Regions from separate parts of the Priestia sp. YIM B13551 genome, predicted to be linked through region 1. Evidence: riboswitches for the same ligand, from Rfam matches in the RefSeq annotation. Region 1 holds a riboswitch; the other holds the start of a gene.

The links. A riboswitch is a leader RNA that binds a small molecule or an ion and turns the genes downstream of it on or off. The one in region 1 is predicted to bind preQ1.
Region 2: it holds a riboswitch for preQ1, as region 1 does, so the genes downstream of both, queC (7-cyano-7-deazaguanine synthase QueC) here and ACFX4N_RS26240 (QueT transporter family protein) in region 1, are expected to answer to the same signal.

Annotation. Positions count from the first base shown of each region.
Region 1 is NZ_JBHZOX010000008.1:109,704-125,314, reverse strand. It holds gene ACFX4N_RS26300 (LacI family DNA-binding transcriptional regulator) at 1-90, shown strand, start outside; gene ACFX4N_RS26295 (MFS transporter) at 154-1,434, opposite strand; gene iolG (inositol 2-dehydrogenase) at 1,858-2,880, shown strand; gene iolC (5-dehydro-2-deoxygluconokinase) at 2,957-3,964, shown strand; gene ACFX4N_RS26280 (CoA-acylating methylmalonate-semialdehyde dehydrogenase) at 4,038-5,495, shown strand; gene iolD (3D-(3,5/4)-trihydroxycyclohexane-1,2-dione acylhydrolase (decyclizing)) at 5,608-7,542, shown strand; gene iolE (myo-inosose-2 dehydratase) at 7,627-8,523, shown strand; gene ACFX4N_RS26265 (LacI family DNA-binding transcriptional regulator) at 8,584-9,609, shown strand; gene ACFX4N_RS26260 (5-deoxy-glucuronate isomerase) at 9,744-10,532, shown strand; gene ACFX4N_RS26255 (hypothetical protein) at 10,788-11,006, opposite strand; gene ACFX4N_RS26250 (YitT family protein) at 11,356-12,222, opposite strand; gene ACFX4N_RS26245 (Lrp/AsnC family transcriptional regulator) at 12,605-13,015, opposite strand; PreQ1 riboswitch class I at 13,212-13,256, shown strand; gene ACFX4N_RS26240 (QueT transporter family protein) at 13,266-13,754, shown strand; gene ACFX4N_RS26235 (hypothetical protein) at 14,191-14,640, shown strand; gene ACFX4N_RS26230 (hypothetical protein) at 14,878-15,012, shown strand; gene ACFX4N_RS26225 (DHA2 family efflux MFS transporter permease subunit) at 15,104-15,611, opposite strand, start outside.
Region 2 is NZ_JBHZOX010000001.1:1,637,669-1,653,279, forward strand. It holds gene ACFX4N_RS08320 (cbb3-type cytochrome c oxidase subunit I) at 11-385, opposite strand; gene ACFX4N_RS08325 (NCS2 family permease) at 560-1,858, opposite strand; gene ACFX4N_RS08330 (hypothetical protein) at 2,089-2,385, opposite strand; gene ACFX4N_RS08335 (YueI family protein) at 3,022-3,381, shown strand; gene ACFX4N_RS08340 (cell wall hydrolase) at 3,406-4,107, opposite strand; gene ACFX4N_RS08345 (hypothetical protein) at 4,420-4,746, opposite strand; gene ACFX4N_RS08350 (hypothetical protein) at 4,894-5,088, opposite strand; gene ACFX4N_RS08355 (patatin-like phospholipase family protein) at 5,106-5,951, opposite strand; gene ACFX4N_RS08360 (YkvS family protein) at 6,259-6,444, shown strand; gene ACFX4N_RS08365 (hypothetical protein) at 6,761-6,982, shown strand; gene ACFX4N_RS08370 (NAD(P)H-binding protein) at 7,016-7,717, opposite strand; gene queF (preQ(1) synthase) at 7,786-8,283, opposite strand; gene queE (7-carboxy-7-deazaguanine synthase QueE) at 8,382-9,113, opposite strand; gene queD (6-carboxytetrahydropterin synthase QueD) at 9,106-9,546, opposite strand; gene queC (7-cyano-7-deazaguanine synthase QueC) at 9,546-10,211, opposite strand; PreQ1 riboswitch class I at 10,442-10,485, opposite strand; gene ACFX4N_RS08395 (GerAB/ArcD/ProY family transporter) at 10,556-11,677, opposite strand; gene ACFX4N_RS08400 (hypothetical protein) at 11,704-11,940, opposite strand; gene ACFX4N_RS08405 (Ger(x)C family spore germination protein) at 11,952-13,151, opposite strand; gene ACFX4N_RS08410 (spore germination protein) at 13,176-14,774, opposite strand; gene ACFX4N_RS08415 (3-ketoacyl-ACP reductase) at 14,982-15,611, shown strand, end outside.

The sequences.
Region 1 (15,611 bases):
TTAAAGTCTATGAAAAAAGAAGAGCATGCGAAACAGAGAGTAACGATTATTCCCGAACTAGTAGAACGTGCGTCGGTAAAAAAGTTATAAAGGAGAGAAAATAAAAAAGCTGCAGGTGTTGAGGCACCCGCAGCTTTTTCTGCTTAAGCATATTTATAGAGAGACTGGACTTTTGACTTCGTTTATTGTTTCGCCTTTGATAGTTGTCTCTGTTGGAATCGTAAGGAAACCAGTTAGAAAAGCACCAAAGAAGTATAAGCAAGCAAAGATCCAAATCACGCCGCCCGTGCCCAAAAGACCAATAAAAACGGTCACAATTAAAGGACCTACAAAAGCAGAAAGTCCAGATCCTAAGTTCAACACAGACATTGCCGCTCCTTTATTCTCAGGAGCTAAAGAAGGCACTAACGCTGTAAGAGGAACATATCCTGCTAGTGTTGCACCGTAACAGCATGCGACAATCATCATCACCCAATAATTATGTCCGACGAATTGCGGTACATAGTAGAGAGCAAGTGTTACAATTCCGCATCCAACTCCGCCAAACCATTTGATTGTATTTACCCAGCCAAACTTATCTCCAACAATACCAAAAATAATATTAAAAGCCATATTCACAAAAAACAATGTACCCCAGATTTGCAACCATTCACTCATCGTAAAATCATGTTTCATCATATATGTTGGCAAGAAAACAACAAATCCAAATTGAGCAGCAGAGTTAATAATCTTTACGATGCCTCCGATGCCTATTTTAGGGTTCTCAAATGCGATTGTAATCCCTTTCATTAATTCTTTTGTTTTATTATCGTTTACTTTTTGAACGGTAAACTTGTCTTTATTCATAATAATCGAAAAGATTCCACCGATCAAAACAAAAAGTAAACCACTCCACAAGGTAGCGATTTCGCCAATTTTCGGAACCATATAACTTGAATAAAAGGCTCCGATTACGCTTAATCCAAGCTGGAAGACAAACCAAAACCAGCCTACTGCTTTTGAAAGCATTTCCTGGGGCGTGCGGTAAGACACCCAGACCAAAAATGAGTAGGCAAATAAAGGGTAACCAAATCCTCTAAGAGCATAACAAATTAGTATAATTGTGTAATTCATAATATGAAGTCCTAAACCTATAAATCCAATTGAACCAATAATAAAGGATATCAAGCCGAATGCCATTGCTTTTCTAGGACCCCACAGCTGAACCAGTACGCCGGAGAACCAGGAAGAAACAGAGACCGTAATGCCGTAAACAGTAAACAGTAAAGCAGCATGTTCAATGGTTAAACCTCGTTCTACAAGATAAGGAGATAACCATCCTTGTTCTAAACCATCGCCAATCATAAAAACAATAATACCTATGTATCCCCACGTTAAATGAGAAGGGATCCCAATCCTGTCTAAAGCCGTTTTTCTGGAAATAAATTCATTCATTTTCCACACCACCAGATCGATTATTTTGTGTAAAACATCAAACTAATTTGGTTAAGCGCTTAATCTATTTGATAAAAAGTATACGCTTACATTTTTTGAACGTCAATTAAAATTTTAAATATATATAATTTTCAATTAAATTATTTTAATCATAAAAATATTAGTACGTAAGGCAATAATCACTGAATTCATGATAAAAATACTGAAATATAAAGAATTTCTTTATATTTCATTGATAAATAGATAAAAATAGTTTTTTTATCGTATACGTTTAGATTGTTAAAAAACAAATATTCTAAATAATCTATAAAAAAAGTTTGCATTTCAGAAAACGTTATGTATAATTGGGATTAGGAAAGCGCTTAACCTACATAAAGGTTTGAGCGAATGTTTTCTTAACTTTTAATTAAAGGGGAAAATAAGATGGGGATTCTTACAATTGGAATAATTGGTGCTGGACGCATAGGGAAATTACATGCTGATAATTTAAAATTAATGCCGCAAATAAAAATTAAAGCGGTTTCAGATGTGGTAGTAGATCATTTGCATGAATGGGCTGCAAGTAAAGAAATTTCGACGTTAACAACAAATTATCAAGATTTATTAGCTGATCCAGAAATTGATGCCGTTTTCATTTGTTCGCCAACGAATACGCACGCATCGATTATTAAAGAAGCTGCTCGAGCGAAAAAACATATTTTCTGTGAAAAGCCCGTTAGTTTTTCAGTAGAAGAAACAATCCAAGCGTTAGAAGTAGTAAAAGAACATGGCGTACAGCTTCAAGTTGGCTTTAACCGACGCTTTGATCCCAACTTTAAAAAAGTGCATGATCTTGTACAGCAAGGAGAAGTAGGACAGCCGCACATTCTAAAAATTACGTCTAGAGATCCTCAGCCGCCGAGTCCGGAATATGTTCGCGCTTCAGGAGGATTGTTCATGGATATGATGATTCATGATTTTGATATGGCTCGTTATGTAATGGGAAGCGAAGTAATAGAAGTATCGGCTTACGGCACGACGCTCATCGATCCTGCTATTGAAGAAGCGGGAGATATAGATACAGCCATTGTGTCATTAAAATTTGCAAATGGAGCTTTAGGTGTAATCGATAACAGTCGTCAAGCTGTCTACGGTTACGATCAGCGCCTTGAAGTTTTTGGTGAAAAAGGTGCAGCTGCCGCTGACAATTGCCGTCCTACTACAGTGGAAATATCAACAGGCGAAAATGTAGTTAAAGAGAAGCCGCTGTATTTCTTTCTTGAGCGCTATACACAAGCGTACATAGCGGAAGTGACACAGTTTGCAAGAGCAATTATGGAAAATCAAAGCGTTATTTGTACAGGGAACGATGGGTTACAAGCAGAACGAATTGCTAAAGCAGCAAAAGAATCTTTACTATCCGGGCAGCCAGTAAAGATTGAACATAAAAAATACGCAGTGAATTAATGACGGTAAACGTGGGGATGAAAGAAATTGGTCTTTCTACCCTTTTAGGAAAGCGCTTAACTAAGGAGGAATAAAGATGAATCCGCTTGTTTTTAAAGAAAATCGTGGGTTAGATTTCATCGCTGTTGGCCGTTTATGTATTGATTTAAATGCAAATGAAACGCAGCGTCCAATGGAAGAGACTAAAACATTTACTAAATATGTAGGAGGCTCTCCGGCTAATATTGCGATTGGAGCAGCAAGGCTAGGCTTAAAAACCGGCTTTATCGGAAAAGTATCAGATGATCAAATGGGCCGCTTCATTACTGGCTATCTTCAAAAAAATAAGATTAATACAGATGGCATTGCTGTTGATAAAACGGGGGCCGTAACGGGGTTAGCTTTTACGGAAATCAAAAGCCCTACAGATTGCAGCATCTTAATGTATCGAGATAATGTAGCGGATTTAAAACTAGATCCTACAGAAGTATCAGAAGAATATATTAAGAAGTCAAAGGCTCTTTTAATATCTGGAACCGCTCTTGCCCAAAGTCCTTCTCGTGAAGCCGTGTTTTTAGCACTAGAACACGCACGCAAGCATGAAGTTGTAGTGTTTTTTGATATCGACTATCGTCCATATACATGGGAATCAGAAGCTGAAACGGCAGTCTACTTTAATTTAGCCGCTGAAAAATCAGATGTGATTATTGGTACGCGAGAAGAGTTTGATATGATGGAAAAACTTTTAAATTATAAAGAATCTAATGACCAAGTAACAGCAGAGCGCTGGTTTTCTTACCATGCTCAAATCGTCGTGATTAAGCACGGTGGAGAAGGATCTATTGCCTATACAAGAGACGGCGATTCTCACCGTGGAGGAATATTTAAAACAAAAGTTCTGAAAACGTTTGGCGCTGGTGATTCTTATGCTTCAGCCTTTATTTACGGATTGATGCAAGGGCTTGAAATTCCGCAGGCAATGCGATTGGGAGGTGCCTCAGCTTCGATTGTAATTTCAAAACACAGCTGTTCAGATGCTATGCCGACAAGCGTTGAGCTCTTCAACTTTATGGAGACAGCAACGGAAGTTTTGCAGGAAGCTTAATAAACAAAGGGAAAATCTTGAGAGATTAAAGGAATAGAAGTTTATTAAAATCAGATAAAGGGAGAGATATTCTATGACACAAACAGCAGTAAAAACAGTAAAAAACTATATTGGTGGACAATGGATTGAATCAGCTACATCACAAACAGAACCTGTGTATAACCCAGCGACAGGTGAATTAATCGCACAGGTGCCTCTTTCTACAAAAGAAGATGTGGATCAAGCGGTGCAAGCAGCAAATGAAGCTTTCAAAGGGTGGGCAAAAACAGCCGTGCCTAAACGCGCACGAATTTTGTTCAAGTATCAGCAGCTATTAGTAGATAACTGGGATGAATTAGCAAAGTTAGTGACGGTTGAAAACGGAAAAAGCTTTAACGAAGCGCGAGGCGAAGTGCAGCGTGGTATTGAATGTGTAGAATTTGCGGCGGGTGCTCCTACGTTAATGATGGGGAAACAGCTTCCTGATATTGCAACAGACATTGAGTCTGGCATGTACCGCTATCCAATTGGTGTAATTGGAGGAATTACGCCGTTTAATTTTCCAATGATGGTTCCTTGCTGGATGTTCCCGCTTGCGATTGCTTGCGGCAATACATTTGTGTTAAAGCCGTCTGAGCGTACACCGCTTTTAGCTGCAAGATTAGCTGAGCTGTTTGAAGAAGCTGGTTTGCCAAAAGGCGTGCTAAACATTGTAAATGGTGCTCATGACGTAGTGAATGGCCTTCTTGAACATAAGCTCGTAAAAGCTATTTCGTTCGTTGGTTCACAGCCTGTAGCTGAGTACGTGTATAAAAAAGGTACGGAAAACTTAAAACGTGTTCAAGCTTTAGCTGGTGCTAAAAACCACTCGATCGTATTAAATGATGCAGACTTGAACGTAGCAACAAAACAAATTATCGGAGCTGCTTTTGGTTCAGCAGGTGAACGTTGTATGGCAGCATCTGTTGTTACTGTACAAGAAGAAATTGCGGATCAGCTAATTGAAAGATTAGTAGAGGAAGCAAATGGTATTGTAATTGGCGACGGCTTAGAAGAAAACGTCTTCTTAGGACCAGTTATTCGTGAAAATCATAAAGAGCGTACGCTCAGCTATATTGAATCAGGCGTGCAAGAAGGAGCAGAGCTTATTCGTGACGGTCGCACAGATGCAGCAGTAAATGGCAATGGCTACTTTGTCGGACCAACGATTTTTGATCATGTTACGCAAGAAATGAAAATTTGGCAAGATGAAATTTTTGCACCTGTGCTGTCCATTGTACGTGTGAAAACATTAGAAGAAGCTATTGAAGTAGCTAATAACTCTCGATTTGCAAACGGTGCTTGTATTTATACAGATAGCGGCGCAAGCGTACGTGAATTCCGTGAAAATATTGAATCTGGTATGTTAGGAGTAAATGTAGGGGTACCGGCACCTATGGCATTCTTCCCATTCTCTGGCTGGAAAGACTCTTTTTATGGTGATCTTCATGCAAATGGTACGGACGGCGTGGAGTTTTATACAAGAAAGAAAATGGTAACAACGCGCTGGTAAGTGATTCGTTAAAAATCGCATCTCATTTAAAAAGGAAGTATCAGGAATTAAAGATATTCCTTATGCTTCCTTTTTTAAAATCGCAATCTAGTACTAGAAGGGAGAAAGAAGCATGGAAACAGTTAGAATGACGACGGCACAAGCATTAGTGAAGTTTTTAAATCAGCAGTATGTTGAATTTGATGGAAAGCAGCATCAGTTTATTAAAGGGATTTTTACAATTTTCGGGCACGGAAATGTGGTAGGTCTTGGGCAAGCTTTGGAAGAAGACCCAGGAAATCTAGATGTATATCAAGGACGTAATGAACAAGGAATGGCCAATGCAGCGATGGCTTTTGCAAAACAAAAACATCGAAAGCAGATTATGGCTTGCACATCTTCAGTGGGGCCAGGTTCAGCAAATATGGTTACAACGGCAGCCACTGCTTCAGCTAATAATATTCCAGTTTTGCTGCTTCCTGGTGATGTATTTGCAACTAGACAGCCGGATCCCGTTTTGCAGCAAATTGAACAGTCATATGATTTATCTATTTCTACAAACGATGCTTTTCGACCAGTGAGTAAGTACTGGGATCGCGTAAGCCGCCCTGAACAATTGATGACAGCTATGATTAATGCGATACGTGTGTTAACGAATCCAGCAGATACGGGAGCTGTAACTATTTGTTTGCCTCAAGATGTGCAGGGAGAAGCATGGGATTTTCCAGCTTATTTCTTCCAAAAGCGCGTTCACCGCATTGAGCGCCGCCTTCCGACTAGGGACAGTCTAGCAGATGCAATTCAATTAATGAAAACAAAGAAAAAGCCAATCATCATTTGCGGAGGAGGCGTTCGGTATTCAGAAGCTGCAAAAGAGTTAAAACAATTTGCAAGTGAGTTCCATATTCCATTTGGAGAAACTCAAGCAGGGAAAAGTGCCGTTGAAAGTGACTATCGCTATAATCTGGGCGGAATAGGTGTAACAGGGAACTCAGCTGCTAATACAATCGCTAAAGAAGCAGATTTAGTAATTGGAGTAGGCACTCGATTTACTGATTTTACAACAGCATCTAAACAGCTTTTTCAACATCCCAACGTGCAATTTCTTACCATTAACACGTCTGAATTTCATGCAAATAAACTTGATGCCGTGAAACTTGTAGCTGATGCAAAAGAAGGGTTGCTTGCTCTTAGGGAAGAGCTAAAATCAATTGGCTATCAGTCTGTTTATACAACAGAAATTACAAGTGCTAAAGACGCATGGGATACAGAATTAGAGCGTCTACATAGCATACGTTTTACTGGTGCAGATTTTGTTCCGGAAATACAAGGTCATTTAGATGAAAGCTTAGCTGAATATGTAGAATCACTTGGTACTCAATTAACGCAAACAGAAGTAATTGGAGAGGTGAATAAGCTCCTTGATGACAACTCCGTCATTGTTGGTGCAGCAGGAAGTCTTCCAGGCGACTTACAGAGAATGTGGAAGTCTACTAAACCTAATACCTATCATATGGAATATGGATATTCATGTATGGGATATGAAGTATCAGGCGCACTTGGAGTTAAGCTGGCAGAACCAGCTAAAGAAGTGTATGCGATGGTTGGAGATGGAAGCTATCAAATGCTTCATTCAGAGCTTATTACAAGCCTTCAAGAAAGAAAGAAGATAAACATTTTACTGTTTGATAACTCAGGCTTCGGGTGCATTAATAACCTTCAAATGTCAAACGGTATGGGTAGCTTTGGCACAGAGTTTCGTTATCGAAACGATGAAACAGGAAAACTAAACGGAAACGTGATGAAAATTGATTTTGCAGCCAGTGCCGCAGGCTACGGTGTAAAAACGTATCGCGTAAGTTCTCTTGAAGAATTAAAAACGGCGATAGAAGATGCACAAAAACAAGAGGTTTCTACGCTAATTGATATTAAAGTGCTGCCAAAAACTATGACGAACGGTTATGAATCATGGTGGCATGTAGGAGTAGCAGAGGTATCTAAAAATCAGCATGTACAGGAAGCTTATGAAGATAAGGTGAAAAACCTTGAAATGGCAAGAGTTTATTAAGGAGTAGGAGAAAATGAGGTTGTTGAAGAGAAACATTCGATAAATATAAAAGAGGTTTTAATTTTATATAAGGGAGAGGAAGAGATGTTCAAGGAAAATACGGTCAAACTGGGGATTGCTCCAATTGGTTGGACAAACGATGATATGCCTGAGCTAGGAGCTGAAAATACATTTGAACAGTGTATCAGTGAGATGGCCTTAACCGGTTTTAAAGGAAGTGAGGTAGGAAATAAATATCCGCGAAATGTTTCAATCTTAAAAAAGGCATTATCGCTTCGAAATTTGGAAATTGCAAGTGCCTGGTTTAGTACATTTTTAACAACAAAGCCGCTGGAAGAAACGGTGACGCCATTTATTGAACATCGCGATTTTTTATACGAAATGGGAGCAAAAGTAATTGTTGTGTCTGAACAAGGGCACAGCATTCAAGGGCTGCTGGATGTTCCTTTATTTAAAGAAAAGCCTGTGTTCACATCGCAAGAGTGGAACAGACTTGCAGAAGGCCTGCACCATCTTGGGAAACTAGCACGAGAGAAAGATATGCATATTGTCTATCATCACCATATGGGCACAGGTGTACAAACAACAGAAGAAATTGAGCAGCTAATGGAGCTTACCAATCCGGAGCTTGTTTCGCTGCTATTTGATACTGGTCATCTTGTCTTTTCAGGAGAAGAACCTCTTTATATCTTAAAAAAATATCTGCACCGTATTAAGCATGTTCATTTAAAGGATATTCGTCAAGAAGTAGTTGATCGAGTCAAAGAACAAGACTTGAGCTTCTTGCAAGCGGTAAAAGAAGGAGCCTTTACTGTTCCAGGTGACGGAGCTATTGAATTTGATGAGGTATTTACTACGCTTGCCACTTCGGATTATAGCGGATGGTTTGTCGTAGAAGCAGAACAGGATCCAGCCCTTGCTAATCCTTTTGAATATGCTTTAAAAGCAAGAAACTTTATTAAAGAAAAAAGCGGTCTTTAATTTCCATTGTAAAAGATTTTACGCCTTTTATGTGTTTATGAAAGGAAAGGAGGAGAGGAAATGAAGCCAACCATTTATAGTGTGGCTGAAGAAGCAGGTGTATCAATTTCTACCGTATCAAAAGTCATCAATCAAACCGGTCATATTAGTGAAAGAACAAGACAAAAAGTAATTGAGGTTATGGCGCAGTTGAATTACCATCCAAGCGTCGTAGCATCTGCTTTAACAGGAAAACCCACTAAAACGATTGGGCTTCTCGTACCTGACATCTCCAACCCTTTTTTTGCCGATTTGGCAAGAAGCATAGAAGACCGAAGTCATGAGCGAGGTTTCCATGTTGTAATGTGCAATACCGATAACGATGCGGAAAAAGAGAAAAAATATCTATCGCTGTTAATACGTCAGAGAATCGACGGTTTAATTGTAGCTTCTGCTTTTCGCAATGCTAATCTTTTAAAAAATATGCTTAAGCAAGATATACCGATTAGCGTTATTGCTTCAGAAATTCCTCACATATCCGTTAATACAGTGACAGTGGATGACTACAAAGGGAGCTATTTAGCGACTGATTATTTGCTGTCTTTGCATCATAAAAAAATTGCGATTATTAAAGAAAATGCAAAAAGTAATCACGCCCGTTTAGATGCTTTTCGAGAAGTTATGCAAGAAAATGGAATCATCGTGCCGCCTCAGCACGTTATTACGACCGAAGCAAGTATTCAAAAAGGATATGAAAGTGCTAAGCAAATTTTTTCAATGAAGGAGAAAGTGACGGCTATTTTTGCTTGTAACGATTTACTGGCTATCGGCGTTATGCAAGCCGCAAAGGAACTCAAAATTGATGTGCCGCAAGACTTATCAGTGATTGGCTTTGATAATACGGTTCTTTCTACTACCATCACGCCCATGTTGACAACGGTAGCACAGCCGACAAAAGAAATGGCTGTAAACGTAGTGGATTTGCTGGTTAGAGAAATGAAATATCCAGCGATGCATAAAGAACATTTGCTTCTTGAGCCAAAATTGATTGTTCGGAAATCAACGGCTCCGTTACGAAGGGAAGCCACAGCATCTACAAATAATTGAACACAATCAAGAATATTGCCGTTAATAAAAAATCCTCATAGTCACATATTCAAAAGAATTTAGAGAGTCTATGAAGAAAAAATGAGTAATTAGTAAATTCTTATTGCGCTACTACATAAAGGAGGAATTTAAGCATGTTAGGTAAATTAGGTGAATTAAATAAAGGATACAACGTACTTACAGAAATGACCGGTCAGCACAAAGATATGCTGATGGATATTGGGATTTATAAAATGGCCCAAGGAAAAGAGGAAACTTTACTAGACAGTAGCAGTGAAACGGCTATTCTTTTACTAGAAGGAAAGGTAAAGCTAGAGTGGGAAGGCCATTCGAAAGAAATTCAGCGCCAGTCCCTATTTGAAGAAGAGCCTTGGTGTTTGCACGTTTCAAAAAATGTGGAGGTTAAAATTACCGGGCTTGCCGATAGTGAAGTGCTAATTCAAAAAACGGATAATGAAAAAGAGTTTTCATCAAAATTATATACGCCTGAAGATTGTCAAAACACAGTGGCTGGTGAAGGAGTATGGGAAGGTACTGCTCAGCGTGTAATTCGAACAATTTTTGACTACAATAACGCTCCTTACTCTAACCTTGTTATTGGAGAAGTTATTTCTTATCCAGGAAGATGGTCGAGTTATCCGCCTCATCATCATGACCAGCCCGAAGTGTATTACTATCGTTTTGACAAGCCCCAAGGATTTGGCTGCGCAATGGTTGGAGAAGATGCGTACCGTGTAGTTGATAATAGTTTTATTACAATTCCTGGTGAATTGGATCATCCTCAAGCAACGGCTCCTGGCTATGCGATGTACTTCTGCTGGATGATTCGCCATCTCGACAATAATCCGTGGACAGACCGTATTATGGAAGAAGAGCATAAGTGGTTATTAGAGCCGGATGCAAAAATTTGGCCTGAAAAATAAAGAAAGATCTTTATACGAAATGGGTTTCAAATGTTGAAAAACCTCGAATAAAAAATAATTATGCGTAAAATAATAGTTTATTTTTGTAAAATATGTTTTTATATGTTAAAATGTAGCTTGTATTAATATTCAGGCGATGATATCGCTCTTTGCTGCAGATTCCTTTTTAGGAGTCTCTTTTTTTTGGAAACTGAAGCAAAAGATACAGACGATTCGTATATAAATTAAAAGGAAAAGGAGATAAGCGTAAGCCGCTTATCTCCTTTTCTTTTTAGCGTTATCTAACGCTAAGTTCTTTTTCACTACTTTTTCTAAAGCAACTTCCACGTGAACATTTTTTTCATCGATGTCATTCACAAGCACGACGGTTCCTTTTCGTCCTTTAATCTTTAAATCATCACCCGTAGAAGGAATGTTTTCCCTCAGCTGGCTTAATAGAAGCTTTCTATTTTCAAAAAAGTGGACAGCCACCATTTTATCTCACCTAATTTCATATGATATGTGTGATACAAAGATGTGTATATGAAATCCTTCCTATACATTATGTCGTCAGGGGTGGTTTTAGAACACATTGAATAGACAATTGTTGCATCGATATATGAAATAAATAGGAGGGCATAGTTATAAATCTCCTATCCTTGGACATACTTATACTACTAATCTAAAAAGGGATGTGGATGAAAATGAAGGTGGCTATAGGATTAAGTGTATTTACGGTCGTTACAGGAGCAATTGCGTTAGGGTCGGTTTACTTTTTAGCAGGTATCTTTTCGTTTTTCTTAACGGTTTTTTCATAAAAAAATCCACCAAGAGGTGGATTTTTTTATTTAGCAGCGGCTTTTGTTTCATGAGGCGAATTGCCGATAAATCCAAATTTTCCGCCGACAACTTCTTTTACTTCGTGGATGACAATAAAAGAATTCGGGTCAATTTGCTGGATTTTCTTTTTAATTTTTAATAACTCGTTCTTTTTAATAACAACGTAAATAATACGTTTATCTTTGTTGGCGTAGTAGCCATATCCGTAAAAGATGGTAGCTGCATTTCCAAATTCACTGGTGATGACTTGTGCTATGTCTTTGTATTGATCAGACATAATCGTCATTGCTTTTTTGTTGTGGAAACCTTCAATAACGACATCTACGATTTTGGCACAAAGATAGACGAATATAAAAGTATAGAGTGTGTTGTTGACGCCAATAGCAAAAACTGATGCTAAAATAATGACGCTGTCCATATAGAACATGCTTTTAGAAATATTATAGCCTTTTGTATAGTTTAATAAATAAGCTAAAAGAGTTGTTCCACCGGTAGATCCATCTGCGATAAAAATGAGAGCAAGTCCTGTTCCCATTAGTAAAGCCCCGAATACAATTCCTAAAATCATGTCGTGAACGTGAAAAGGAATATAGCTGACTAGACCGAGGAAAACGGACGTCATGACGGCTCCTAGAATCGTATAAAGAATCGTTTTTTTGGTTAGAAATTTATAGGCTAAGGCAATAAATATAAGGTTTACAAGAAATGTGCTGATACTTGTAGGGATATGAAATAAATAATATAAAACAAGAGCAATACCAACTGTACTGCCGTCACCTAATTTATTTGGAATGACGAAAAAATCAATGGATGCAGCAACTAAAAGTGCTCCAACAATAATTAAGATGATGTCTTTATAGATTGTTTTCAATATACAAACCTCCTTGATTATTAGGATATTTTCACGTGGAATCTTGTTTTTACTAGTGTTTCACAAATAATGAAATAAAAAACGTCTTAGAAATTGTCTAGTTATAAAACTGATCAACTTCTAAGACGAAGAATTACGATACGTGTATAGGTCTTGATCCTGCTTTTCTATGCTTCGATGTCACCGATTATATAAACCTCTGACCGCTATGTCAACGCTGTGAGAGATGTTCAACTTTTCAAAAAATAGAAGGCGGTTTCCTACATAAAAAAAGAATCCTTTGCGATGGCGCAAAGGATTTTCAAATTTATTGGAATAGGGGGAATACGTTATTAGGATTACCATTTTCATAAATTAATATACCTTTATTTTTTAAAAAAATTTATTTGTTAATGACGATTGAAAGTTTGTAATTCACATGCTGATTTAGCTCTGTCAAAAAATCATTTAGTTCTTCATTTGAATGAAATTTGCATTCTAATAAGTAGCAGCCATCGCCGCTGATTTTAAAGTTGTTGATAACGTACTCCTGCTGACTTTCTAAAAATGTAAGGTAGGGGTGATGATGAATGCTCTGCGTATAGATATTTAAAAATGCATGGATGATGTAGCCGAGTTTTCGTTCATCAATGTTAATTGTATAGTCTTTGATAATGCCTTCATCTTCTAACTTTAATACTCTAGCAGAAGCGGCTTGTCCGGTTAAATGCACTTTTTCTCCTAATTCTTTCATCTTTATACGTCCATTTTTTGATAGCTCTTCTAGTATGCGCTTATCTGTATTGTCTAACATCGCTACAAATCCTTTCGTATTTCAAATCAAAAGGGTTAACTACTTGATGTCACCTATGTATACTGATACGTCTTTTATTTTATACTAAAGAAAAGTAAGAAAAAAGAGCAGTCAATATGCAAGATATAGAAACCGGCAGTAGTTTGTAAACAGCTAGATTGACGAAAGCTTAAGCTTGCTGTATGATTCTTTGAGTGTTTACGTGGTTCGTAACCATCCCACGTTAAAAAACTAAGGAGAGAATAGTAAGATGAATATAAGAACACTTTGCGTCAACGGTCTTTTAGCTGCTATGTATATTGCTGTCAGCATGTTAATTCAGCCGTTTGGCTTCACCAATATCCAATTTCGTATATCGGAAATGTTCAATCACTTAATTGTGTTTAATAAAAAGTACGTGTACGGCATTGTGCTAGGAGTATTTCTGACGAATTTGTTTTTTTCACCAATGGTCGCTTATGATCTGGTGTTTGGGGTAGGACAATCTGTGCTATCATTACTCATTACCATTTTTTCTATGCGCTACATTAAAAATATGTGGGCTCGTATGCTTGTTAATACACTTGTATTTACGTTCACGATGTTTATTATTGCGTTTGAACTGCACTTAGCATTTGATTTACCATTTTTCTTTACATGGTTAACAACGGCTGTTGGTGAGTTCATTGTTATGCTTGTTGGAGCACCAATTATGGCGGCAATTAATAAACGTGTACAATTTAATAAGCTAGTTGAATAAAAAAGATGCGGCTGTGATAAATCTCACAGCCGCATCTTTTTTTCTTTGTTATTCTATAGGTGTAGTGATAAACCCCTTATTTATTGAAGAGCTTTTCACGCATGGACAAATTACCCATATCTAGCATGTAAAAAGAGCAGATCGCGTTTGCGTTCTGCTCTTTTTGCTTAAGGCAATAGGAAATATCCGGTTAGATTATTTTGAAACAAGAAGTGACAAATCTCACAGCGCATTCTTTTTTCTTTTGTTACGATATACATATAGTTGGCAAACTCCTTATCGAAAAGTTTTTCGCACAACAACACATTACCTATGCGTAGCAATTAAAAAAGCAGACCGATGACGGTTTGCTTTTTTAATTGTATTTTTACCATTAAATAACTTTTTTGAGTTATGATTGTAAAATAACCTTTGTTACTAGAGAGGGGATTGTTTTTTGAATAGAAAGTTAGGAATTCTTGTTTTATTAGCGTTAGTCATCTTATTTGCCGGGTGTTCAAAAGAAGAAGACAACGTTCCTTTAAGAGAACTAGAAAAGATAAGTATTAACGTAATCAAAGAACAAAAAATGAAGCAAGGGATTTCATATGAAATGGAATTAGTAAACAAGAGCGATTTGACCATCAAACAAAATAATGTATTTTTATCGTATCCTTTAAAAATGAAAAACGGTTATTCTGATAATAAATTTAAGGTGTTAGCAGAAGGAAATAAATTAAATATCAAGCCAAAACAAAAGGTTAAGTTAACGGCATTTCTTCCTTATAAAGGAACTAATAAAGCAGCGTTAGCTATTGATGAGCCTGACGTAAAGTGCATAGGGTATTGGAATAAGCTTGATGACTACCATCAATTTTCTTTTGGAGGATCCTTGAAGCAAGAATAATATATAACTATTTGTTAAATGGTGGAACTGAGCGTAAGGGATTGATAAAGGTGGTGAATGAACAGTGAGTGTAGACACCGATAGATTGATTAGCTTCTTTATTTTATGGGGAACACCCGCTGTTTTTAGTATAGTAGATTACTTTAAACTGAGTAAAACTGAAAAAAAGAAGCTATAAGAGACTTAACATCTGTAAAATCTATTGTAACAACAGGATTTATATTGACCGGAGGAGTTATGGCGAGTTTAGGCAAGCTGTTATCTCTGCTGCCTCTGCACGTTATAGGTACTTTTATTTTAGTCATTGGTGGTGTCGTGGGCGCTATTGAAGCATGGAAGATAGAAAGAAAAGTATTGTTATCCTTGTTTTAATAGTATCTATGATTGCTCTTACATTTATAATATAAATTCTGCATGTAACAAAAGCTGCTCAAATTGTGAGCAGCTCTTATCAGTTTCTTACTTATTGTGTTTCAAGCTGCTGGTCTTTTTTCTTTAACGTAAGAGCGAGCAGGAACGAAACGACGGCGAAAGCGATGGCTACATAATAGACGGTATGAACCCCGCTTGTCATACTTTTTATTTGTAACAGCGTTTTATTCGTTTCATTTGATTGTTGAATAAAGTGCTGAGAAGCCATGGTCATAATACTTGTATACAAAGCGGGTCCAATCGCGCCTGAAACTTGGTTAATCGTATTTGAAATAGCTGAACCGTGAGCATGAAGCGGTTTTGGTACTTGATTTAAAGCAAGCGTCATCACGGGCCCGATGCTTAAACCTACGCCAATTGTAAAGGCTGCGTATAAGATGGCTGCAGTCTTCGTGTTTGTTCCGCTTGAAATAGTAGTGAACAAACTTAAGATAATTGTTAAAAGGACTAAGCCCGTTAAAAGCAGCGGTTTAAATCCAATTTTGTCAAACAAACGTCCTCCCACCATAGCTGTTAGAGCCAGCGTTACGCCGCCTGGA
Region 2 (15,611 bases), on a different contig from region 1:
CCTTCTTCGTTCATCGTTCAGATTTCAAATTTTTAAGGATGTGATATACGAAAATTAAAACGCCAATAGCCGTAAGTGTTGCTCCTGCTGCCACTACGGGTGTAAAAGCTTGGTTTTCTAGTACGATCATGAAAAATAAACCAATCATCATGACCGGTAATCCTATATTATGCAACCATACGTGCAGTTTGGCTAATTTACTTTCGCTAAACGCAGGAAACAAATAATAAATAATTCCCGCTAACGTAAGCGATGTCCATCCTAATAAATTGATGTGCACGTGAACAGGTGTCAAAGCGTAGCTGTGAACAATTGACATATAATACCCCAATATGATGCCAATTCCAAAATAAACGGCTGATATTTTAATTAATTTAATTCCCATCGTTTTCTCCCCCTTATATCCCCCTACGACTTCTGTACTACTTTACGCAGGAAACGTCATTTTAGAAGCGGCAGATTAGCCAAAGGACACGAAATACGGAGTATGATATCTAAAAAGAGGATTCTTTACTGCAAACACAAAAAACAGCTGAGCAAAAGTACTCAGCTGTCTATTTTAAGCAATATAATGCAGCACAAAATTCAAGAAAAACAACAGCGCGCTTACATACATAAACATCGATACTTCACGCATTTTACCAAGGAATAATTTAAGCAGTGGATACGCAATGAACCCAAATGCAATTCCATCAGCAATGCTGTACGTAAGAGGAATAAGCGCAATAATTAAAAATGCAGGGAAACCTTCTGTTAAGTCCTGTAAATTGATGTTTTTGATATTTTGAATCATCAATGCTCCAATAACAATAAGAATAGGTGCAATAGCACTATCTGGCACCAGCTTGATAAATGGAATAAACAGAAGTGAACTTAAAAATAAAACTCCTGTAATCAGCGATGTTAAACCCGTTCGCCCTCCAGCTGCAATACCAGATGCTCCTTCTACAGAAGACACCGTTGGACTTGTTCCAAACACGCCGCTTAGCAAAGCTGAGGCGGCTGTTGCTTGAAAGGCCCGCGGAAATTTGCTATCTTGATTCATCATACCTAGCTGACCATGCAGCAAACCGATATTTTCAAAAATCAATACCATTGTTAATGAAAAGACAGCTGCCCAAAACGCAACGTCTCCAATAGCTCCAAAAGACAATGTGCCAAAGCTGCTAAAGAAGTCGTTCACGCTCCCAGCCGACTGTCCTTTTTCTGCACCGCTTCTTACACCAAGTAAGAAGGCAAGGACTGATCCAGCAATCATGCTTAACAAAAAGTTACCTTTCACATTTCGGATAAACAGTACGATTGTGATAATTAACGTCAACAGCGTACTGATCACAAACGGATCTGACAAGTCTCCAAGTGCTACAAAAGTGTTTTCGCTTGGAACTACAAGCTTCCCTTTTTGCAAACCGATAAATGTTAAAAATAAGCCAACACCGACTGTTATCGCTTCTTTTAGCGAATGCGGAATCGAAGAGACAATTTTGGCAGACAGTCGTGAAAAAGCTAATGCTATAAAAAGAAAGCCGGATATCACTACTGCTAATAACCCTTCTTGCCAAGATAACCCCATTGATTGAACCATCGTATACGTAAACAATGCATTAATCCCCATACCTGGCACCAGGATGAGAGGCGCATTTGCCCAAAAAGCCATAATAACACAGCCTACAAAAGCCGAAGCTACTGTTGCGAATATTCCTGCTTCAAGCGGAATACCGGCATCAGACAAAATGGTTGAATTAACAGCAATAATATACACGATGGAAAGAAATGAAATGACCCCAGCTAAGCTTTCTTTTCCGACAGTTGTTTGGTGGTCGTTTAAACGAAACAACTTTTCAAATAATGCGTTCAATCTAATTTCCTTCTTTTCATCTATCCCTCGCCCACCCAGTGACCAAAAATGCCACCGAAGTTATTATAGCAAAATCAACAATTGTTGCAAGGAAAACTTGTCTCCTTTAGCTTAAGCGTTCATTCCTTATTTAAAACTGTTATCATTTTCTAAACGTAACGTCTTGCATTCATTCTATATATACCTTGGACTGGACATAATAAAAGAGCGCTTTATCAGCGCTCATTGTTTTAATAATAATAAGGATAATATGGTGGGTACGGCGGATAATATGGTGCTGGATAACCGTAATAACCTGGACCTCCTAGTGCACTTCCAAGAACTAATCCTCCAAGAAATGGAGCTCCAAAGCCCCAACCCCAAGGGCGACCAAAGCCAAAGCCGAACCCCGGACGGCCGAAGCCAAAACCAGGACGACCGAAACCAAAACCTGGGCGACCGAAACCGAATCCTGGACGACCAAAGCCTCCAAATCCTCCAAAACCACCGAATGGTCTTCTTATGTCATTAATATCAAATTCTTGCATGATACATGCCTCCTCAAATTATATTTCATTCTCTTTATTACATATGTTATTCACCTACTTCTTGCATAGGCAATCGCCTCTTTTTTTGTGATTTCTTAAAAAATATTCCTTTTCTACCACCTCATTAGGATTAAACAAGCGTACAAACATATATTTTTTAAGGCTTTGAAACATACTACATGTAGCTTATGTAAAATAAGAGAAATGCAATGAGAAATAAACATAATATGAACGCATAAAAAGAACGCTCAACAAAAATGTTGACCGTTCTTCTTATGAAAATACATAGCGATTTTTTATTAATTTATCTGACCCTTTGCTTGACCGTATATGCCCTAAAGCTATATAATCCCCTTTTTATACAATGCGCTTTGAACATAAAATCATAGGAGCGTCTCCCCAAACGCTGCTATGTATGTATATCTGTAATCGCTTACAAACCTTTAATAAAAAACCGATATGATTTTCTATCTATTTACATTAAACAATATTTCAGGCTAAATTTCAACACATTTTTTGTTTTTCTTTGTACTCAGCAAAAAAACAGGTGATATAGCACAGTGATTTTCCTTTTTTCCTAAGCCTTTTACTTATAGCCATAATCGTTTATAGTTTATAACGAAAGGAAGTGACGCAATGTCTGATCAACTAGAAGAATACTTAGAACGAGGAATGTACGGAGCAAAGGAAACAAAAAGAGACGAAAGAAGATATTTCCTAACTGCTCTACGTGAAAATATTGAAATTGCGCTAAAAAAAGGGCAAGTCATGAAAAAGGATGCAGCAAAAATAAAGCCTCTTTTAAAAAAAGGGAAAGACGGTCATTTGTTTTTAAATGGCTCCTTGTCTTATTCATACCTCTCCCCCTATATTCAAGCGGCTAACCAACATAAAGTGCCTTTTACTATCGTTCAGAACTTAGAAGCTGATACCGATATTGGTCTGGTTTTAACAGGTTCTGAAGGCAGTTTGGAACGAGATATCTTTTTAGACTAAAAAAAGAGCCAGAACGGCTCTTTTTTATTTGGCAAATACATGATGATCAATTGTTTTAATTACAGCACGTGAACGAATCCAGTTATCGGTAGCTGTTTTTGGATTATAAAAGTAAATGGAATCGTCTAAACGATCTTTTCTAGTCAATGCTTGCTCTACTGCTTTTTTCGAATCTTCTGAAGCAGGTTTGTTAATTGATCCGTTTTGGACCGGTGAAAAAGCGTATGCTTTTCCGACAACTTGTTTAATAACTCCTGTTACCGTATCTGGAAACTTCGGAGAATCTACACGGTTTAACACCACTGTTGCTACCCCTACTTTTCCTTCATATGATTCGCCTTTTGCTTCAGCTTCTACTAAGCGAGCTAATAAATCTTTTTCACTTGCAGAGATCGAAACTGCAGGTGTTTCCTGCTCTGCGGGTTTTGCTTCTGGCTTAACCGTATTAGCCGGTGCTGCCGTTGAAGGTTCCGTTGTTTCAGCAGCCAGCACTTTTGTCTCACTCGGAATCGCTAATGTTTCACCAATATAAATCATATCTCCTTGACGATTGTTTATTTTTTTAATATCGTCAATTGTTACACTATATCTTTTACCTAACTTCCAAAGACTATCGCCTTTGACTACTTTATAATTAGTTGCAGCCGTAGCTGTTGCATTAAAACCTATAAATGAAAGAGTAGCTAAACAAGCTACTACCATTGATTTCATATAACTATGTTTCATAGGTAATACCTCCTGAAATTTCGTATGGTATTACTCTATCATAGCTATATAGGGGTTTCACCGAACGATTCAGTTACATTTCTTTAAGTTTGATGAACAAAATTACGTTCGAAACACAATTATGACATTGTACCTTGTTTTTTGTCATAATCACGGTAATTTTTCTAAAATGCAGGTATATTTTCCCTCTTTATTTCAGTTTAATCAGAAATTTCTTCCTTTGTTTTTCCCTTATAATTCTTATGATAAACATTTAAATTCATCTACTTTTACACAAAAAAGCTGAATGTTGTAATCAACATTCAGCTCTTTTTAATCTTCGATCTCAATTTCTACAACATCATAGAAATCAATCACTAGCTTAGCACCCGTATCATCCATAAACGTAAAGACGTCTTGATCATCTGATAAATGTATCACGTATCCGCTCAACTGCTGTTCACTGTTGTCGTAAACAGTAGTAATTAGAATTTTTTTATGATCTACATATGCTTCTTCTAATAACGAATGGAGGTCATAGTCCCCGTCATCTTCGGGCCGGTTCGTTAACAGCATCCCATAAGTCGTCATTCCATTTTTATCTTTCCATATATGATCTGCAAAATAAAAAGGTGCTGTACTTTTTCGAAACTCATCCATAATATCCCTCCTATAACTAAACACGTTTATTCGCTCTTACCGTACGTTACTAAATAAACGCACAAGCACTTGTAACAGTATATTCTCTACTGTACAGACTCATACATCCATTATATAAGGCATAATCAAATAATGCCATCATTTCGTTTAGCTCCTAGGAATTTCTAGATACGTATAGGTGAAATCTCCACCGCGTCCAGCTATTCCACGAAAATGTTTGAAATCAGGGCGATTTACTAAAAAAGGGCGAAAAGCAAGAAAGTCTTCTTTTTTAACTTTAATTTCGGTTACTTTTCCTTCACTTAACTCATTCAACATGTTTATTGCTGTTTGTTCATCCATTCAGTTTCACCTCGCTTTTAACTGTTCAGCCAATTTTGCAGAGATGCAAATTGAGCTTCAGCTTCTTTATATCCTTGGTTGTAAAGAGCGTCGAGACGCTCACGATTCTTCTCAATTCGCCCTACTACAAGAGGGGTTTGCGGACGAATCACAAAGATATTCCCCTGTCTTTCCTGTTCTTCAATATATGACAATGTTTCATTATACAATTTATAGCGGTTCTCAAGCGCACGAGTCAGCCCATCATAATGACGGTATTTGCGCTTCAATAACCAAAGCATATTTGATTTCTTTTTTCGATATCCTTCGTTTCGCGTTAGCACAACAATATTTTTTCTATATCCATCCTGCACTGCTTTTTTGATTGGAATCGGATCACTGATTCCTCCGTCTAACAGCTCTTTTCCTTTATATGTAACGACAGGTGCTAAAAATGGAAGGGAACTAGAAGCGCGAACCGCTGTCAAAATGTCCCGGTCATACTCATCAAAATAAACAGGTTCTCCCGTCACGCAGTCCGTTGCTCCTACTACAAGCTTCTCTGTACGCTCAGCAAATGCCTCAAAGTCAAATGGAAGAAGCTGATTAGGAATTTCATCAAAAACGAAATCCATTCCAAATATCTCTTTTGTTTTAAAATAATTTTTCCACGACAAGTAGCGAGGATCCTCTAAAAAATCTAAATTAGCTTTGCGACTTCTTCCTATTTGTCTAGATAAATAAGAAGTGGCATGACAAGCGCCGGCTGAAACGCCAATTACATACGGAAGATACAGATTTCTTTCCATAAAGTAATCTAAAACTCCAGTTGTATAAAGGCCTCTCATACCGCCTCCTTCGAGCACGAGTCCAGTATCTTTCAATTTCTACACCTTCTAATTCTTATAATTTATGACAAGATTATACCTCGTTTATTATAACGAAAGATGAACAAAGATGGAACTGTCCTGCTTCTCTCTTTCGTTAAAGCTACCAATTCCTTTTATTTCTCAGCACATTTTACTTATTTTTTCAATTTTATTTTATATTTTTTCAAAAAACCCTTTACTAATTCCCAGTTTTAAGGCAAAATTGTAAAAAAGAAAACGCTAACTAGTTTTACTATTTTTAAAATTAAAATTATTGAAAAAATTTATAATGAACTAATTTAAAACAAAGGAGCGATGAATCATGAAAATAGCAGAGGTAGGAAACTTGATAGAATTTAAAAATGGCTTACAGGGCATTGTCGAAAAAGTAAATGAAAACTCCGTGATTGTAGATTTGACTTACATGACAAACTACCGCGATTTAGACTTAGAACAGCGAACTGTTGTCAACCACAAAAACTACACCATCATTAATCCAGCTATGTAAAGGAAAAAAGCAGCCGGAAAGCAAAAGCGGTTGCTTTTTTATTGGTTTTGAAAGAATTGATTCTTTTGTTCCTCTGTAATAATTCCCAGCTTATACATAAGGTAAATATACTGTTGCACCTTAACATCCTTCGAACTTTTTTTCACTGTACTCCCTCTTTTCTAAAATGTTTCTTTATACAATAATATATGGCTGAGATAAAAAAAGTTTCCTTAAAGAAACAAAAACAGGCCCCATTTTTTCTTGAAAGGGGCTTATTTTCGTGTGACAATAAGAACAAGCTACTACTATCTTCTTACCGAAAGGAATTACTAGCATGTTTGATACTGTATTGTTTATCGTTGCTCTTATTGTTATTCTTTTTTTCATCGTGCAGTTCGTTTTTAAACGCAAACAAACTTCAAATAAAAAAACATCCGTTGAACCCATGAATTATGCCGAAGAAGATTCTAACTCCTACACAAGCTGGAGTGAATCTGCTTCTAACCACGATCATGATGGAGATGGAGATGGAGATGCGGATGGTGACGGAAGATAGAAAAAAAGCCCCTTCTTATGAAGAGGCTTTTCTTTATTTTGATAATACTCGCTTACCGTTGGTAAACGAATAATAGCATTCACCTGTATAAATGTCTTGGCTTTCATGTACATGAACGCCACATTTATCTTCAAGGGCAGCTTTCATCATCGATTTGGCTACGTTATACGCTTTAATTGGACGATACTTTCTCCACTTTCCTACAAGGCAAAATGAACACGACTTTAACGTGTATCCCCCAATCTTTTCAAATAGGCGAAACTCTTGGCGCTTTCCTAATAATAACGATGGGCGGAAAAAGTGAGTAGAACGGATATACAAGCTTGCGATATCTTCTTCTACTTGCCCCTTTACTTTACTGTAAAAGAATGGCGAACGAAGATCAGCACCAATTGCTGTAATCGTTAAAAAGTTTTTGCAGCGATATTTTTCTGCACATTTAGCCGCTTTTAAAGGAAATTCGTAGTCCACTTTAATGAATTTCGCTTTTGTTTTTGCTTTTTTCATTGTCGTGCCTAAACAGCAATATACATCATCAACTGCAAAGCATTCTTCGTGCTTATCAAGCTCTGAAAAATCAATTTCAAGCTGACGTAGCTTTGTGTGTTCGATTGGTAGCTTTTTTCGAACAAACACTGTCACATGGTTATATAAGCTGTTGCTTAATAACATTTTTAAAAGTTCTTGACCAACAAGTCCGCTTGCACCTAATACTAATGCTGATCTCTGTGACATTCTTTCACCTTCTCACCTGTTGTTTTTGCAATGGAAAACAGGTTGCATACACAACCTGTTTGTTCGAATTAACGATTATCAATTGTTTCTGGGTATAAATCATGATTCATCAGGCGATAATTAGCCATTTCTTCATACTTCGTACCGGGACGGCCATAGTTTGTATATGGATCAATTGAAATCCCGCCGCGTGGTGTGAATTTTCCCCATACTTCAATATATCTTGGATTCATCAGTTTAATTAAGTCATTCATAATAATGTTCATACAGTCTTCATGGAAATCTCCATGGTTACGGAAGCTGAACAAATAAAGCTTTAACGACTTGCTTTCCACCATTTTTTCATCTGGAATGTAACTAATATAAATGGTTGCGAAATCCGGCTGACCTGTTTTTGGACATAAGCTCGTAAATTCTGGACAGTTGAATTTCACAAAATAATCACGATTTGGATGTTTGTTATCAAATGCTTCTAGAATCTCTGGTGAATATTCAAACAAATAGTTTGTTCCTTGATTTCCAAGGAGTGATACACCTTCTAATTCTTCATCTTTTCGACCGCTCATTTGCATTTCCTCTCTTTCTACGATTGTCATTCTAACAGCGTTTTTTTATTTTGTATATATCTGTTTTTATTTTTCTTTGTAAATTTTTTGCTATGCGCTTACACGCCTCGTTTATTTCCCCAAACAAGGGCGTGAACCTGCGGCAGAACTCTTACATCGTTCATGTTTTTAGCTGCCACTGCCTTATCGATTAACCACTCATACTTTTTAAGCAATTCTTGTGTTAACGACGCATTATCGATTGTCGTTAAGTCCTCATTGCCTACCTGAACAAAAAATGGAACCTCAGGATAACGTTCATGAACAGAGGCTGCATACTCAAAGTCATCATCATTAAATACAACGACTTTTATGCTTATATGCGCCATGCGTTTTTCCTTTATTAATGTCTCTATAATATCGTCTAATACGGAGAAATTTGTTTTCATTAATGAACTTGGAGGCTTAGGAGAAATCGTTAAATCATCGATTTTTAGGAACCAATCCTGATAACGGCTTCCCTGTGTTTCAAGAGCTGCTTTTACCCCATGACTGTGCAAAAGCTCTACAAGTGAACCAATCGCCTTGATAAGCGCAGGGTTTCCTCCAGAAATGGTGACGTGATCAAAGAACTCTCCTCCAATTTCTTTTAGCTCCGTCCAAATTTGTTCTGCTGTTAGCTGACGAATATCGTTTTTAGCAGATCCATCCCATGTAAAAGCTGAATCACACCAGCTGCAGGAATAATCACAGCCCGCGGTACGAACAAACATCGTCTTACGTCCTACAACCATTCCTTCCCCTTGAATCGTTGGTCCGAATATTTCAAGTACTGGAATTGTATTAGCCACGTTTTTTCACCTTCTTTGGGCGGTAAACTACGTAACTTGTCGGCGTTTCCCGCACGAATACTTGTACGCAAGAAGGGTTATTTGGTAGTGTGTCTAGATATTCTTGAACCAACTCATAAATTTTACGAGCAACAACTTCAGTTGTAGGAAAATCATTTGGATTTTCTTCGTTAAAGATAGAATGATCGTTCAATAATGTATGATCAAATTGACCAGAAACAATTTTTTTCAATAGCGCAAAGTTTACTAAAAAGCCCGCTTCGTCTAATGTATCTCCGGCAACAGTTAAGTTTACAAAATACGTATGTCCATGGACTTGACGGCATTTTCCTGCTTCTGTGTGAGGAACAAAGTGTGCCGCAGCAAACTGCATATCTTTGTTCAGTTCATATTCATAGTCATGAAATACTTGAGGATACATTTGTTGCAGCATTATTCCTCTCCTCCTTCTTTTGTTTGCATGTATTGATCTAACCCGCGTTTTCGCAATTGACATGCGGGACATTCGCCGCATCCATCAGCAACAATACCGTTGTAGCATGTTAATGTTTTTTCACGCACATACTCAAGCGCCCCTAGCTCATCCGCTAACGCCCACGTTTCTGCTTTATCAATCCACATAAGCGGCGTATGAATCACAAATTCAAAGTCCATTGATAAATTAAGCGTGACGTTTAACGATTTTACAAATACATCTCGACAGTCTGGATATCCCGAAAAATCAGTTTCACAAACGCCTGTTACGATATGACGGCCTCCGCTGTTTTTAGCCAGTACGGCTGCAAATGATAAAAATAACAGATTGCGGCCGTCCACAAACGTTGTAGGCAACTCTCCTTCTTTTTGCTCGATCTCAATATCATCTCGCGTTAAGGCATTTGGTGCTAATTGATTTAAAAGTGACATATCTAGTACGGTATGCTTCACACCTAAATCAGCTGCGATAGCTTTTGCTACCTCTATCTCTTGACTATGACGCTGACCGTATTGAAAAGTAACCGTTTCTACTTCTTTAAAGTTTTTCAAAGCCCAAAATAGACATGTTGTACTATCTTGACCTCCGCTAAATACAACAATAGCTTTTTCATTTTTCATCATTATTGTTCGTCTCCTTTTTGATTGAAATCAAAAGAAGAAGAAACTTTATTGAACCGTTCGTTCCCTTTGTGACTAATTTTATAACACAAAAAAGAGACTGCTCTTTTCCAGCAATCTCCCTAAAAAGCAACTAAGATACACGTCCTCGCCAGCATACACGTCAAAAAGACGCGTTGATAGAAAAGCACGTGAAAGAAGACACGCTAAAACCGTGTCTTTTGTCATCAACGATGATCTTAGTTTTTTATAGAGGGAGTTTTCGAACCTCTCCCGTACATATACAAACGTGCACGGAGTTTCTTCTTGAATTGTCATCGTATTATACCACATGCGTATAAATAATGCTATGTTTGTTGGCTTCTATCGCCTTTAGCTGCCTTATTTTTCTTTATATAAGAAAGCGCAATAAATAACAACGGAAAACAGACGCTTAGTACAAATAAATAAAACGGCCAGTAATATTTTTCAAAATAATTGAAGTACGCTGTATTGGGAATAATGTAATACGCCACGCCTGTAATAATTAGACCTAAAGGAAAGCTTAAAAAATTGCGCACCCGTAAATTACACAGTTGGACGATACTTAACTGAATAGCATAGAACACAATGACAACTTTAAAAAAGATAGATAACATCCAAATAATAGCTACTAATACTTCAACATGCTGAATCGTTGCACCTAACGAAATCATTTTTCCTAATAAATAAACTGGGTAGCTGTGCATCGATGCAATATTCGCGCCAAGAGCTAATATACAAGCCGCAACTGCAATCGTAATCGTCAAGCCCGATGCGACAGTGCCGATAACAAACATTCTTTTTACCTTTTTTCCACCTTTTACATGAGGCGTAATCATTAGAATAAAAACCAATTCCATAAACGGGTTTCCTAAAAAATAAGTGGTCCCTAATACTAAATCACCCATGCTGAATTCAAAAAAAGGATAAAGACGATCAATTTTCATCTGAGGAATATTTAAAACAATTAACAATAAAAAGGGGACCACAATCCACGGCAAAAAGATTTCCGCGGTTCTCCCTACCACTTCAATACCTAGATACCCTCCGTATATAACAGCTAAAAGAACAAGCGCATGAATCCACGTAGGCAGCGTTTCAGGGACAATTTGAGTCGTCATAAATGTACTGATGTCTCGAAGCGAAAACGTAGATTGAATGAACATAAAGAAAATGTAAATAAGAGAAATACACGTTCCGGCATAACGACCTAGCGCCTTTTTAGCTATTTGAATGAATGTTTGCTGAGGGTAACGCTGAATCAGCCATAAAAGCACCGCAACGATTAAAAGTGCAAAGCCAATAGCAAGCACACCGCAAAACCACGCATTTTGTCTATTCGTCTCTAATAATGTAGCCGGAACTGCCAAGATGGCGCTTCCGATACAAAAAACATAAATTAGAAAAAGAAATTGTTTCGGACTAATAAATTCTTTTATTTGCATCATACACACCTTCTCTCCTACATGCTTGCTCACGTGAATAACAGATGATGAACGGTTCTAGTAAGAGGCTTAATTAGTGCCTCTAAAAAGTACAGAGGCGTAGGAACTTCTTTACGGAGTGTAATCGCTCCCCAAAAGAATAGACCCAAACCTATGAGACAAAGGTAGACGACTATTTCACGATAATACTTTTCCTTTCGGAAGTTGATCATTATTTTTTTAGTCAAATAAGCAAGCAGTACAAGTAAGGCGATAAATCCCTCCATTTTCTTTCTCCTTAATGCTTCATTTGCTTCATATATGAGTTATTTAACGTGCCTAAGCGACGGATTTGAACTTTTGCATCTAAATCGACGGTTAAATCCTCTGCGTAAATTCTGTTCCAGTCTCTTTTCATTTTGTACCATCTCTTTACATCTTGTCTGTAAAACGCTTCGCCAAAACCAAAGATATCGCTTTTATAGGTTTTTTGAGCTTTTTCTACTGCATCATTCATTTTTTCTTTTACGTCGGCTGCTGTTTTTCGTTCGAGCATATTGATTACAGCTGGGTCCTGTAAATTTACTTGACACTCTACATCAGCTACGTTAGCTTCTCCTTTTAAATCAACGTGAATATGAGGTTTATGATTTTTCATAGTAGCTGTCACCTTGACATTCGTTCGAAGCATTTCTACTCCGATAATATCATGCTTTTTTTCTTTTTTTTCGCATGGAATAACAATCAACGTACTTTTTACATTTCCTGTAATATAGTTATATCCTTTACTTTCGTCTTCATTGAACCAGCCGATAAGCTTATCATTTTGAAAGACACCTAATCCTTTGAAATTGAGCAGTGTGGAAAGATTGGTGCGAGAAATGCTCGACATATCTCCTGCATTTTTTACATTGCCTTTCACCAATACCCCTGATAATACCGCCTGCTTTCCCTCGCTGGTTAAGTTGCTGATCAGTTCATTTAACTTTACTCCTCTAGTAGGTGCCCAAATACGCTGTGACACGTCTAATGAAGCAAACATATGGTTAGCTGGTATTTTTTCGATTGTTGTTAATACGTTCAGAACGCTCGATGCTTTCGTATTTTTAGCAACAACAACAAAATAATCGGTACGCACTTCATGATCCCGAGCAAAGAAATCAAGCACTTCAGCAATACCGTCTTCCGCCATGCTTTCGCTAATGACTAGCATTCGTAAATGAGAAAGATAAATTTTCCGCGGGGATTTCGTCGTTATTTTTCTTAGCCCTTCCATTACAGACGAAGCCTTAATAGAAAATGTGGTAACAGAAGGCCCGTTTGTAGGGGTTTTGGCCTGAATATCACCAGGGTTAATCAGCTGAACTGTAACAATGATGCCATCTTCTGCTTTATCAATTCCGACAGCAACCGTAATGGCTAGCTCATTCAACTCTCTACTGCTCCAGCAGCCGCTTAATAGCAATGAACAGATACATAACATTAGAAATGCTTTCATAGTAAACGGCCACCTTTACACAGTTTAGTTTTTTTGCGTCTTTTGACGTGAAATATTCTTCTCGTTAATCAGCTTTGGCCTTGTTTTCATTTTTTTGATCGAACGTCTAATCAGAACATCCTTTTGATCGCGCTTCACAAATGGAGCCATAGGTGTCATATAAGGGACTCCAAATGACCTTAAGCTGCATAAATGTAAAATCATTAAAATTAACCCCAGGATAATACCGAACAAGCCAAAAGTAGCTGCTAAAACCATTAAAATAAAGCGCAGCATCCTTACTGCAATAGCCATATCATACACAGGTGACACAAAGTTACTAATAGCGGTGATGGATACAACGATAACCATTGCAGGTGAAACTAATCCCGCTTGTACGGCGGCTTCTCCTAAAACGAGTGCTCCCACAATCGAAATAGCTGAACCTACTGCTCGAGGCAATCGGACTCCAGCTTCTCGCAAAATTTCAAACGTGATTTCCATAATAAACGCTTCAATAATAGCAGGAAAAGGAACACCTTCCCTTTGAGCTGCAATACTAATTAACAAAGCAAAAGGAAGCATCTCTTGATGAAAAGTAGTTAAAGCAATATAAGCAGAAGGTGTTAAAAGGGCTAAGAAAAATGCCATGTAGCGCATTAAGCGAATCAATGTACTAATATCTGCGCGCTGGTAATAATCTTCAGCCGCTTGAAAAAATTGAATAAATAGGGCAGGAACCATTAATACAAAAGGTGTACCGTCTACTAAAATGGCTATTCGTCCCTCTAAAAGACCTGCTGCCACGGAGTCTGGACGCTCCGTGTTATGCATAGTAGGAAAAGGTGTATAATCTTCATCTTGAATCAACTCTTCGATATATCCGCTCTCCAAAATACCGTCTATATCAATTTTAGAAAGACGCTCCTTTACCTCTTGAATGACCTGTTCATCCGCAATGCCGTCTATATAAACGAGCGCAATATCCGTTTTTGTAAACTCTCCTATTTGCTGAGATTCAATCCAAAGTTTTGGAGATTTTATTCGGCGCCGAATCAATGCGGTATTCGTTCGCAGTGTTTCTGTAAAACTGTCTCGAGGCCCTCTTACAACGGTCTGAGATTGTGGTTCAGAAACAGCCCTGTCTCTCCACCCTCTTGTACTTGCCATAATACACGTTTGATACCCTTCTAAAAACAGTACGGTATCTCCTGATAAAACATGAAGAAGAGCATCATCCAATGTCTTTGCTTCCATGATTTCACCCGCTGCCAAACTATAGCTTTTAATCAATTCGTACATATTAACAATGCCATCATCATGTGTTAAATGTTCATCGTGATAGTGCATAATGGAGTCCAGCGCATAGTGTTCAACTTCGTCTTTATTTACTAATCCGTCGATGTAAGCAACACCTAAAGTGAATTTTTCTTCAATCGAAATTCGAAACTCTCGCACAACTAAATCCGTGCTCTGTCCCAGTGCTTTTTTCATGCGGGATAAATTATCTCCCACCCTCTCCGATAATTTCTGCTCTTCCTGTGTAGAAGAAGCACTAGTTTCCTTAGAGTCCTTCGATTCATCAGCTTTTTCTTTCCGCTGCTTGGATTTATTCGTTAACTCAGATAGTTTTTTTATACGCATTGTTCATCCTCCACTACATTGAACGAAAAGAAACGGAATTTCTTCTTTTTAGTCTCTATAGTTTTTGTATGAAAAGGAAATTTATACTTGAAGCCATTTTAATAATCTTTATTTTTGACATCATTTGTGCATTTCTATAGGATAGTAATGGATAATTCTTTGTTATTATGAAGAATGTTTATGCGGAACATTGAAAGGAGTCTATACATGGCACAATCACTTAAAGGCAAAGTAGCTCTTATTACAGGAGCAGGAAAAGGTATCGGTCGTTCAACTGCGATTGAATTAGCAAAAGAAGGCGTAAATATCGGTTTAATTGCTCGTACAGAGTCAGATTTAAAGGCTGTTGCTTCTGAACTAGAAGCATTTGATGTACAAGTTGCTTATGCAACAGCAGATGTTTCTTCTATGGAAGAAGTAAACGCAGCAGTTGAGCATCTACATACAAAATTAGGGGCAACGGATATCTTAATCAACAATGCAGGAATCGGTAAATTCGGAAGCTTTTTAGAGCTAGACCCAGCTGAGTGGAAACAAATCATTGATGTGAATTTAATGGGCGTTTACTACGTAACGCGCGCCGTTCTACCTCAATTAATCGAAAAAAATGGTGGAGACATCATCAATATTTCTTCCACTGCTGGTCAAAAAGGCGCTCCCGTTACAAGTGCTTACAGCGCTTCAAAATTTGGCGTGCTCGGCTTAACTGAATCTCTAGCGCTAGAAGTGCGCAAACACAATATTCGTGTAACAGCGCTAACACCAAGTACAGTAGCAACGGAATTAGCATATAAAGAAAACTTAACGGATGGCAATCCTGATAAAGTGATGCAGCCT